One region of the Lichenibacterium dinghuense genome, then DNA from elsewhere that is predicted to be linked to it. Evidence: riboswitches for the same ligand, from Rfam matches in the RefSeq annotation. Region 1 holds a riboswitch; the other holds the start of a gene.
The links. Region 1 has a riboswitch for thiamine pyrophosphate ahead of thiO (glycine oxidase ThiO). Riboswitches for the same ligand answer to the same signal wherever they lie in the genome.

Region 1 (5,250 bases):
ATGTTGACGTTGGGCATCTTCACCGCGCCCTTCTCGTCGGCGGCGGGGTTGCCGGGGTCCTGCTGGACCTGGAAGGCGGACGGGTCCTCGCCGATGTCCTTCACCGCCACCACGTCCTGGCCGGCGATGCGGTCGAAGGTGTTCTCGAAGGTGATGGTCTTGCGGCGGTAGGGGTCGGCGCCCGGCGTCGCGCCGGTCGACTGGGCGTTGGCGAGGTTCTCGGACACGACGCGCAGCCGCGCCGATTGGGCGGACAGGCCGGAGCCCGCGACGCGCAGCGCCGCCTGGAGGGCGTCGATCATCGTGCCCTCACTTGGCGGCCGACATCAGCATGGCGTGAAAGCTCTTCACGATGCCGGTGTTGAGCGAATAGGCCCGGTTCACGTCGCCGGCCTTGATGAGCTCCTGTTCCAGCGCGACCGAGTTGCCCGACTCCGTCACCTCCCAGGGCGCCTCCTCCTTGATGGCGGCGGCCTGGGCCTGCATCGGGTCGAGGGCCATGTGGTTCGGGGCCGTGGAGGCGAGCTGCAGCTCGGTCTTGTCGAGCACCTCGGAGAAGGGCTGCAGCGTCTGCGCGCGGTAGCCCGGCGTCGACGCGTTGGCGACGTTGGAGGCGATCACCGACTGATCGGTCGACAGCCAGCGGGCCTGGCGGCCGGCGAGGTCGAACAGGTGGATGGGGTCCACGGCGAAGCTCCCCGGCTCGTGTTGGAGGACGGGGTCGACCGTGCCGCCTCAAACTTGCACGGGGCTGTTTCGGGTCTTCGCGGGCGATCCCGAAGACGAGGACGCGCCCGCCCGGCTCGAGAACGAGTATGCGACGATCGCAACGGGCCGAGGCGGCCCGTCATGTCGAATGTTAATTTCGCGTTGCTCGATCGGCGGCCCCGCATCCCGCATCGTGACATGATCGTCGTCCGGAGCCGGGCATGGCGCGGCGGAAGATGCTTCCCCACGCGCCCGTTTCCCTCTGTGATCCCCCGCACGAGGCGCACCGGGCGGGAAACGCTTTCTTAAGCATGACGCCCCTAAAAACTTCCTCAGTTGGTGAACGAAATCTGAGCGCGGCCCGGTCGAGCGGGCCCGCCCCGCCGCCGAGAAGGGTGACCCCGATGCTGATTCTGATCGACGACCGGGAAATCGTGGCGGTGGGCTACGCCGGCGGCTTCAAGTCCGAAGGCGTGTGCTCGACGGGATTCTGCCCGGCCGACTTCCGCGGCTGGGTCGAGACGGTGGCGGACCACGACCTCCAGGCCGTCGAGGCCTTCCTGATCGGCAACTGCCGCGACCGCGGGAGCTACCCGGGCTGGATCCGCGAGCGCTCGAACGCGCCCATCATCGCCATCAACGAGACGCAGTCGCTCGACCAGACGCTGGACCTGTTCGCGGCCGGCTTCGACGACGTGGTGCGCAAGCCCATCCACGTGCGCGAGCTGCTGGCCCGCATCGACGCCATCCGCCGCCGCGTGTCGGCCGGCGCCGCCAAGCGCGACGACGTGGCCGTGGGCGAGATCCGCGTGTTCTTCGACGGCCGCGACCCCGAGATCCGCGGCGAAGCCTTCCTCTTGCCGCGGCGCGAGCGCCGCATCCTGGAATACCTCGTCAAGAACCGCGGCCGCCGCGTGTCCAAGACGCAGATCTTCAACGCCATCTACGGCATCTTCGACGAGAACATCGAGGAGAACGTGGTGGAAAGCCACGTGTCGAAGCTGCGCAAGAAGCTGCGCGCCAAGCTCGGCTACGACCCGATCGAATCCAAGCGCTACCTCGGCTACTGCCTGGAGGACCCCGCGGCGGCCGCGCCGGCCGGCCTGTGGGACGGCGACCAGGCCAACGTTGCCGGGCGGGCGCTGGTGGCCGCGGCGGCCTGAGGCGGACGGAGCCTTCCTCGAACCAAGCACGGCCGCCGAGGGACGAGCCCCGGCGGCCGTACGCGCGCCGCGAGGTCGGCCGCGGGCGAAGGGCCTTGACCCGTCCCCGCCGGCCCTCCATTTTCCCGATGTTCCACGGAGATCCCCGCCAAGGGGCTGAGACACCGCTGGGCCCGGCACCGGGCGGCGCGGAAATCCATAGAACCTGATCCGGTTCGCACCGGCGTAGGGAATGGAACCGGCCCCGCCTCGTCGCACAAGCCGGTCCCCTCACCCCCGCCGTGTCGGGGAGTGATGCACGATGGCGGGCGCACCCGTCCTGTTCAACGCCCTGGGCCCGCTGCCCGCGGCCCCCCCCGGCCCCGCGCCGGAGGTGCCGGCGCGCGTCGACGTGGCCGTGGTGGGCGGCGGGGTGATCGGCCTGTCGGTCGGATGGCGGCTGCTCCGCCGCGGGCTCACCGTCGCGGTCTTCGACGCCGGCGTGGCGGGCGGCGGCACCAGCTCCGCCGCCACCGGCATGCTGGCCGCGGAAGCCGAGCACGAGCCCGGCGGCGACCCGCTGCTCGGACTCTGCCTCGAAAGCCTGGCGCTGTGGCCCGCCTTCCGCGACGAGCTCGAAGCCGACGCCGGCCTCTCCATCGACTATTGGGAGAAGGGCACGCTGGTGGTCGCGGTCGGCCGCGACGAGGTGGACCGCCTGCGCGCCCGCCACGCCCTGCAGCTCCGCGCCGGGCTCGACGCCCGCTGGATGGGCCCTTCCGCGGTGCTCGACCTCGAACCCGGCCTGCGCCCCAACGTGTCGGGCGGCATCTTCTGCCCCGGCGACCATCAGGTCGACCCCCGCCTCACCGTCGCGGCCCTGCGCGCGGCCTTCGTCCGCCGCGGCGGACGCCTGGTCGAGGGCGCCGCGGTGGATGCGCTCGACCTGTCGGGGGGACGCGTCGCGGGCATCACGATCGGCGGGCGAGTCTGCCGGGCCGACACGGTCGTGATCGCCAGCGGCGCCGCCGCGGCCTCGGGCGGCCTGCTGCCCGCGGGGCTGCACCTGCCGCTGCGCCCGCTCAAGGGCCAGTCCATGGCGCTGAGGCCGCGGCCGCGGTTCGGCCGGAACCAGCCGCTGCCGCTCGACCACGTCGTCTGGACCGCCGAGGTCCACATCGCGCCGAAGTCCGACGGCCGCATGATCGTCGGTGCCACCATGGAGGAGGCCGGCTTCGACCCCCACGTCACGGCGGGCGGGCTCTACGCCCTGCTGGAGGGCGTGCGGCGCGTCCTGCCCGGCGTCGAGGAGATGGCGGTCGAGGGCGTGTGGGCCGGCTTCCGCCCGACCACGGAGGACGACGCGCCGGCGCTCGGCGCCTGCGCGGTGCCGGGGCTCGCCTTCGCGGCCGGGCACCACCGCAACGGCTACCTGCTGGCCCCCGTCACGGCGCGGGCGGTCGAGGAACTGGTGATCGAGGGCGCGGTGGCGGGCGCGGCGGCGGGGTTCGGCATCGGACGGTTCGCGGGGAGGGACGCATGAGGCTGACGGTCAACGGCGAGGCGCGCGACACCGAGGCCCGCAACCTCGCGGCGCTGTGGGCGGCGGAGACCGCGCATCTGAGGGTTCCCACGGATGCGGGTGCTTGGGGAAGCACGGGGGACGAAGCTGCAGGAGAGGGGGCACCCGCGCCCGCTGGCGCCCCTGAGCCGCCCTCGCGCCGCGGCTTCGCCATCGCGCTGAACGGCGAGGTGGTGCGGGCGGCGCGCTGGGACGACACGAGGATCAACGAGGGCGACCGGGTGGAGATCATCCGCGCCGTGGCGGGAGGCTGACATGACGGACGACGCACACCAGGTCGACGACGCGCTGGTCATCGCGGGGCAGCGCTTCTCGTCGCGCCTCATCCTCGGCACGGCCGGCTATCCGACGCAGCGCATCATGGCCGACGCCGTGGAGGCCTCGGGCTGCGACATGGTCACGGTGTCGATGCGGCGCATCTCGCTCGACGGCCACGGCTCCGACACGGTGAGCCTGCTCAAGGGCCGCCGCTTCCTGCCCAACACGGCGGGCTGCGAGACGGCGCGCGACGCCATCCTCACCGCCGAGCTCGGCCGCGAGGCGCTGGGCACCGATTGGGTCAAGCTCGAGATCATCGGCGACCGCGAGACCCTCTATCCCGACGCGGTCGAACTCCTCAAGGCGACGGAGAAGCTGGTCGAACTCGGCTTCGTCGTGCTGCCCTACTGCTTCTCCGACCCCGTGCTGTGCCAGCGCCTAGCCGACCGCGGCGCCGCGGCCGTGATGCCGCTCGGCTCGCTGATCGGCTCGGGGCTCGGCGTGTCCGACCCGGCGCTGCTGGAGCACCTGTGCCGCCGCTCGCCCGTGCCGGTGATCGTCGACGCCGGCCTCGGCACGGCCTCGGACGCGACGATCGCCATGGAGCTCGGCGCCTCCGCGGTGCTGCTCAACACGGCGGTCTCCAAGGCCGACGATCCGGTGCTGATGGCTCGCGCCTTCCGCCACGCGGTGGAGGCCGGGCGCCTCGCGCACCGCGCCGGCCGCATCCCGGCCCGCCGCCGCGCCGAGCCGTCGAGCCCGCAGATGGGCCTCCTCGGCTCGTGACGCTTCCGGTCTCCGGCAGGCCTCTGCCGGGGAGGCTGCTGGTCGTCACCGACCGGCACCAGGCGGCGGAACCGCTGCCCGAACTCTGCGGGGCGCTGCTCGCCGCGGGCCTGCGCTGGCTGTGGCTGCGCGACCGCGACCTACCCCCGGCGGAGCGGCGCGCGCTGGCGCTCGACCTCGCGGCCCGCGCGGCGCAGCACGGCGCCGCGCTGACGGTGGGGGCCGACGTCGCGCTGGCCGTGGAGGTCGGCGCCGGCGTGCAGCTCGGCGCCGGGGCGGATGTCGCGGCGGCGCGGCGGCGGCTCGGGCCGGGCGCGCTCGTCGGCGTGTCGGCGCATTCCCTCGCCGACCTGCGCGCCGCGCGCGACGCCGGCGCCGACTACGCGACGCTGAGCCCGGTCTTCCCGTCGCGGAGCAAGCCCGGCTACGGGCCGGCGCTGGGGCTCGACGGGCTGCGGGCCGCCGCCGCGGTCGGCCTGCCGGTGCTGGCGCTCGGCGGGATCACGGCGGGGATGGCGGGCGGGTGCCTGGAGGCCGGCGCCGCCGGCGCCGCCGTGATGGGCGATGCGATGCGGGGCGGGGCGGGCTTCGTCGCGGGGTGGCCGGCGGTGCGATGAGCTATCCCGCCCCCACCAGCCCGTGGAACGATCGGAGCAGCCCCGCGTCGAGCTTCCCGCCCATGGCGACCAGGGCGGCGAGGGCGTCCCGCGGCGGCTTCGGCGCCTTGTAGGGGCGCCGCTCGATCAGCGCCGCGTAGATGTCGCAGATCGTCAC
Region 2 (5,250 bases), 2.3 Mb from region 1:
ATTCGAGCGGGCGGCCGACGCGGGCCACCAGATAGGCGATCTGGTCGATGCCGATCAGCGAGCGCTTGTGCACCACGTATTGGAAGGGCTGCAGCGTGTGCCAGCCGCCGCGCAGCACTTCGGGCAGGAAGCCGGCGTTGCCGTTGACCGCCATGGGGGCGAAGGGCTCGCGCGTGCGCCGGGCGCTCCAGCGCCGCTCGACGATGCCGTATTGCGTGTTGGGGATGTAGACGAAGCTGCCGCGCAGCACGGCGCCGAACAGGGCGAGGAGGACGACCGCGAGGGCGTCGTAGAGGGGATGCTCGACCAGGAAGCCGAGCAGCGAAGACAGGTCCGACATGGGTGGATACCGACGGCCGCCGGCGCCTCGTCATGGTACTCGAATCGGACCGTGGGCCGTCCCGGCTGGCCGCGCATCTTCTACGCCTGATCGCGGCCCCGTTGAAGAGGACCGCGATCTTTATTGCAGCTCTGGATGTCAGCGCCGACCCGACACCGGCTCGCCGCTCTCGCGCACGATCTTCAGCGTGCCGTCCTCCCGCGCGAGGTCGAGCCGCACGGTGTTGGTGCCGCTTTCCCGCCCCCCGCCGCGGCCCGCCCGGCTCCAGCGCATCACGGCGGAGACGCGGCAGCGCGGAGTCGCGTCCGAGCAGTCGTTGCTGACGGTGCCGGGCACGGCCGCGTAGGAGCGCACGGGATAGCGGCGCACGAAGGCGAGCTTGTCGCGATAGACGTCCCCGGCCGACATCGCGCGCCCGTAATAGTCGACGCGCTGCCCGTAGAGACGCGTCACGGTGTCGGGGTTGATCGCGTCGTTGTGCGCCCAGATCGACAGGTACTCGTCCATGTGGGCGGCGCGCGAGGCGGGCGCCGCTGCGGCCGGAGCGACCAGGACGGCGAGGAGCGGGACCGCGAGGAGATGGCGCATGCGGGGGACCTCCGCCGCGGAGATGCGGCTCGGGCCGTCAACGCCCGCGCGAGGAAACGGATCGCAAACGGCCGCGGGCGTGCTTGACGACCGCCCGCCGGGGAGCGCAGTCTCACCCCGTCCGAGGGGCGTCCCATGACCGGGGCTGAGACGGCGGCGAGCCGATCCCTTTGAACCTGATCCGGGTCATGCCGGCGAAGGGACGGATCTGCCGCGCCCCCGCGCCCGGCTCCTCCTCACCCATCGCGCCCGGATCTCCAACGCAGGCCGCCCCGCGCGGCCTGTTCTCAGCAGCGAGCACGCGCCCGTGCTCTCGGGAGGAGATCCATGTCGCTTCAACCGTCCGAACCCCGCAACGCCGCCCCGGCGCCCGACACCGTCACCACGGGCCCGATCATCGGCTCGCGCAAGGTCTACGCCTCGCCGAAGTCCCACCCGCAGCTCCGCGTGCCGTTCCGCGAGATCACGCTCACCGACCCCAAGGAACCGCCGGTGCGGGTCTACGACCCGTCGGGCCCCTATACGGAGGACGGCGCCCGCATCGACCTGCGCCAGGGCCTGCCCGCCATCCGCGAGGGCTGGATCGCGGCCCGCGGCTTCGAGGCCGTCGAGGGCCGCGCCGTGCGCCCCGAGGACAACGGCAACCTGCCCGAGGACCGCGTCGCCGAGCCCTGCCCGGCCCACCGCATCCTGCGCGCCGCGCGCCCCGGCCAGATGGCGACGCAATACGAGTTCGCCCGCGCGGGCATCGTCACGGAAGAGATGGCCTACGTCGCGCACCGCGAGAACCTCGCGCGCGAGGCGGCGCAGGCCGACGCCGAGGCCAAGCTCGCCGACGGCGAGTCGTTCGGCGCCAGCCTGCCGGCCTTCGTGACGCCGGAGTTCGTGCGGAGCGAAATCGCGCTCGGCCGCGCCATCATCCCGGCCAACATCAACCACACCGAACTCGAGCCGATGGCGATCGGCCGGAACTTCCTGGTCAAGGTCAACGCCAACATCGGCAACTCGGCCGTGACGTCCGGCGCTGCCGAGGAGGTGGAGAAGCTGGTCTGGGCGATCCGCTGGGGCGCCGACACGGTCATGGACCTGTCGACGGGCCGCAACATCCACAACATCCGCTCGTGGATCGTGCGCAACTCGCCGGTGCCGATCGGCACGGTGCCGATCTACCAGGCGCTGGAGAAGGTCGGCGGCGACCCGATCAAGCTCGACTGGGAGGTGTTCAAGGACACGCTGATCGAGCAGGCCGAGCAGGGCGTCGACTATTTCACCATCCACGCGGGCGTGCGGCTGCACCACGTGCCGCTGACCGCGCGCCGCGTCACCGGCATCGTGAGCCGCGGCGGCTCGATGATGGCGCGCTGGTGCCTCGCCCACCACAAGGAGAGCTTCCTCTACGAGCGCTTCGACGAGATCTGCGACCTGATGCGCCGCTACGACGTGAGCTTCTCGCTCGGCGACGGCCTGCGGCCGGGCTCGCTGGCAGACGCCAACGACGCCGCGCAGTTCGGCGAGCTCGAAACCCTCGGCGAGCTCACCAAGGTGGCCTCGGCCAAGGGCTGCCAGGTGATGATCGAGGGGCCGGGCCACGTGCCCATGCACAAGATCAAGGTCAACATGGAGAAGCAGCTCGCCGAGTGCGGCGAAGCCCCCTTCTACACTCTCGGGCCGCTGACCACCGACATCGCGCCGGGCTACGACCACATCACGTCTGGCATCGGCGCCGCGATGATCGGCTGGTTCGGCACGGCCATGCTCTGCTACGTCACGCCGAAGGAGCACCTGGGTCTCCCCGACCGCGACGACGTGAAGACCGGCGTCATCACCTACCGCATCGCGGCCCACGCGGCCGACCTCGCCAAGGGCCACCCGGCCGCGCAGGTGCGCGACGACGCTTTGAGCCGCGCGCGCTTCGACTTCCGCTGGGAGGACCAGTTCAACCTCGCGCTCGACCCCGACACGGCGCGCCGCTTCCACGACGAGACCCTGCCCAAGGACGCCCACAAGGTCGCGCATTTCTGCTCGATGTGCGGGCCGAAGTTCTGCTCCATGCAGATCACCCAGGACCTGCGCCGCGAGGCCGAGGCCATGCTGGGCATGGAGGAGAAGTCGAAGGAGTTCCTGGACGGGGGTGGGAAGCTCTACGTGCCGGCGGCGGAGTGAGTTGAGGGGCCGGGCTCGCGAGGGCCCGGCTCTCCATGAGTTCTTTGCCTTTCGCCGCTGCTTGATGGAGGATGGCCTGCGAAACGCTCAGGTGAGTCGGTGGACCAAATTCTACCCAGATCCTCCGAAGGTTTGGTCGGAATCGGCCTTTACACTCCTGCCGAGGCCGGGCGGCTGGTGCAGGTGTCCCCATCGAAAATCTCCCGTTGGCTGCGGGGTCACGCGATCGGCGGGCGGCGCTATGAGCCGTTGTGGCGCTCGCAGGTTGACCTCGGCGAAGACGGCACGTTCTTGGGCTTTCGCGACCTCCAAGAGATCAGGGTCGTGGCCGCTTTCATCGCCAAGGGGCTCAGCCCGCAGCGCGTGCGGCAGGCGATCGGGCTCGCCCGCGACCTCGTCGGCGATGAGCGGCCTCTGTCCACGAAGCGGTTCCGCACCGACGGGCGCTCTATCTTCCTGCAGGTGATCGAGGAAGACGGGCAGACGAAGCTCATCGACCTGTTCCGACGTCAGTTCGCCTTTCGCGAGATCATCGAGCAGAGCCTGACCAACCTCGAATACGACGACTTGGGATCTCCGATGCTGTGGTGGCCTTTGGGCAAGAACAGGTCAGTGGTCGTCGATCCGGCCCGCTCGTTCGGACAGCCGATCGAGGCCGAGACGTCGATCCCGACCGCAACCTTGGCAGCGGCGGCGAAGGCTGAGGCATCGCCGCAGGCTGCGGCTCGGGCTTGGGGAGTGTCCCTCCGCTCCATCCGGCGGGCCGTCGAGTTCGAGCAGCATGTCGCCCTGCGGCAGGCAGCGTGAGGATCTTCGTCGATAACTGCATCTCGCACGTCGTCGCGTCGACTCTGAACGGCTACGTGGCCCATCTCGGCCACGACGCCGTGCACGTTCGCGATCTGCCTTGCGGACCTCATGCGACAGACGTCGTCTGGATGGCGACGTTGCGAGCGACAGGTGACGACTGGTTGGTGCTGACCGGAGACGTTCGGATCTCCAGGAATCGCCCCGAGCGTCTTGCCTTCACGCAGTGCAACCTGAAAGGGATTGCGCTCGCACCGTCCTTCCAGACCATGCCGATGCACCAGCGAGCCTCGACGATCCTGTGGCGTTGGCCGGACATCGAAAACGCCGCCGCCCGGTTTCAACCGCCATTCCTATTCGAGTTGCCGGTCGGCAGAGGCACAGGGCTGCGCATGCTCCGCCTTTGATCGCGTCAAACCTCGAACAGGCAACCCGCTCCGCGCTACGTCACCTGCCGCTTCTCCAGCTTCCGCGCCAGCGTTCGGCGGTGCATGCCGAGGCGGCGGGCCGTCTCGGAGATGTTGAAGCCCGTCTCGGCCAGCACCTCGTGGATGCGCTCCCATTCCAGCGTCTTGATCGAGGTCGCCCGGTCGCCGACCGGCACCGCGGCGTCCCCCGTCCGCTTCGAGAAGGCCGCCTCGATGTCGTCCGTGTTGGCGGGCTTGGCGAGGTAGTGGCAGGCGCCGAGCTTGATGCTCTCGACCGCCGTGGCGATGGAGGCGAAGCCCGTCAGCACCACGATCAGCATGTCGGGATCGTGGGCGTGGAGCGCGTCGAGGCAGGCGAGGCCGGACGCGCCGGCGAGCTTCAGGTCCACCACCGCGAAGCCCGGCGTGCGCTCCTCCAGGAGCGCTTTCACGTCGGGCAGGGCCGGCGCCACGACGACCTCGTAGCCGCGGCGCTCGAAGGAGCGCTTCAGCGTGCGGGCGAAGCTCTCATCGTCGTCGACCACGACCAGCAGGCGCTCATCCGACATGCGTGGGCTCCCGCTCGGCCTCGGACCGCGCGGCGGGCCGGTCCGCCACGGCCAGCGCGGCCAGGGGCAGCGTCATGGTGACCACCGCCCCCCCGGCGGGCCCGTTGCCCGCCGTCACGCGGCCGCCGAGCTTGCGCGCCACGTTGAACACCAGGAACAGCCCGAGCCCCCCGCCCTGCCGGCCCTTGGTGGAGCGGTAGGGCGCGCCGATGTCGGCCAGGATCTCCGACGCGAAGCCGGGGCCGCGGTCCTCGACCCGAAGTTGCAGAACGCTGCTCCGGAGCTCCACGCTCAGGCTCAGCCATTCGGGCGAGACCTCGGCGGCATTGTCGAGCAGGTTGAGGATCACCTGCTTCAGCGCCGTGTCGGACACGAT

Region 2: another riboswitch for thiamine pyrophosphate. It lies ahead of thiC (phosphomethylpyrimidine synthase ThiC); the one in region 1 lies ahead of thiO (glycine oxidase ThiO).

Annotation. Positions count from the first base shown of each region.
Region 1 covers NZ_JAJLMN010000001.1:2,899,832-2,905,081, forward strand. Annotated here, with positions in the region: gene flgC (flagellar basal body rod protein FlgC) at 1-299, opposite strand, end outside; gene flgB (flagellar basal body rod protein FlgB) at 310-687, opposite strand; partial or broken gene L7N97_RS13840 (response regulator transcription factor) at 1,113-1,781, shown strand; TPP riboswitch at 1,998-2,121, shown strand; gene thiO (glycine oxidase ThiO) at 2,173-3,393, shown strand; gene thiS (sulfur carrier protein ThiS) at 3,390-3,686, shown strand; gene thiG (thiazole synthase) at 3,688-4,476, shown strand; gene L7N97_RS13860 (thiamine phosphate synthase) at 4,473-5,093, shown strand; gene L7N97_RS13865 (HD-GYP domain-containing protein) at 5,095-5,250, opposite strand, start outside.
Region 2 covers NZ_JAJLMN010000001.1:578,275-583,524, forward strand. Annotated here, with positions in the region: gene L7N97_RS02745 (SPFH domain-containing protein) at 1-340, opposite strand, end outside; gene L7N97_RS02750 (hypothetical protein) at 479-928, opposite strand; TPP riboswitch at 1,043-1,148, shown strand; gene thiC (phosphomethylpyrimidine synthase ThiC) at 1,256-3,091, shown strand; gene L7N97_RS02760 (hypothetical protein) at 3,224-3,898, shown strand; gene L7N97_RS02765 (PIN-like domain-containing protein) at 3,895-4,305, shown strand; gene L7N97_RS02770 (response regulator transcription factor) at 4,341-4,874, opposite strand; gene L7N97_RS02775 (ATP-binding protein) at 4,864-5,250, opposite strand, start outside.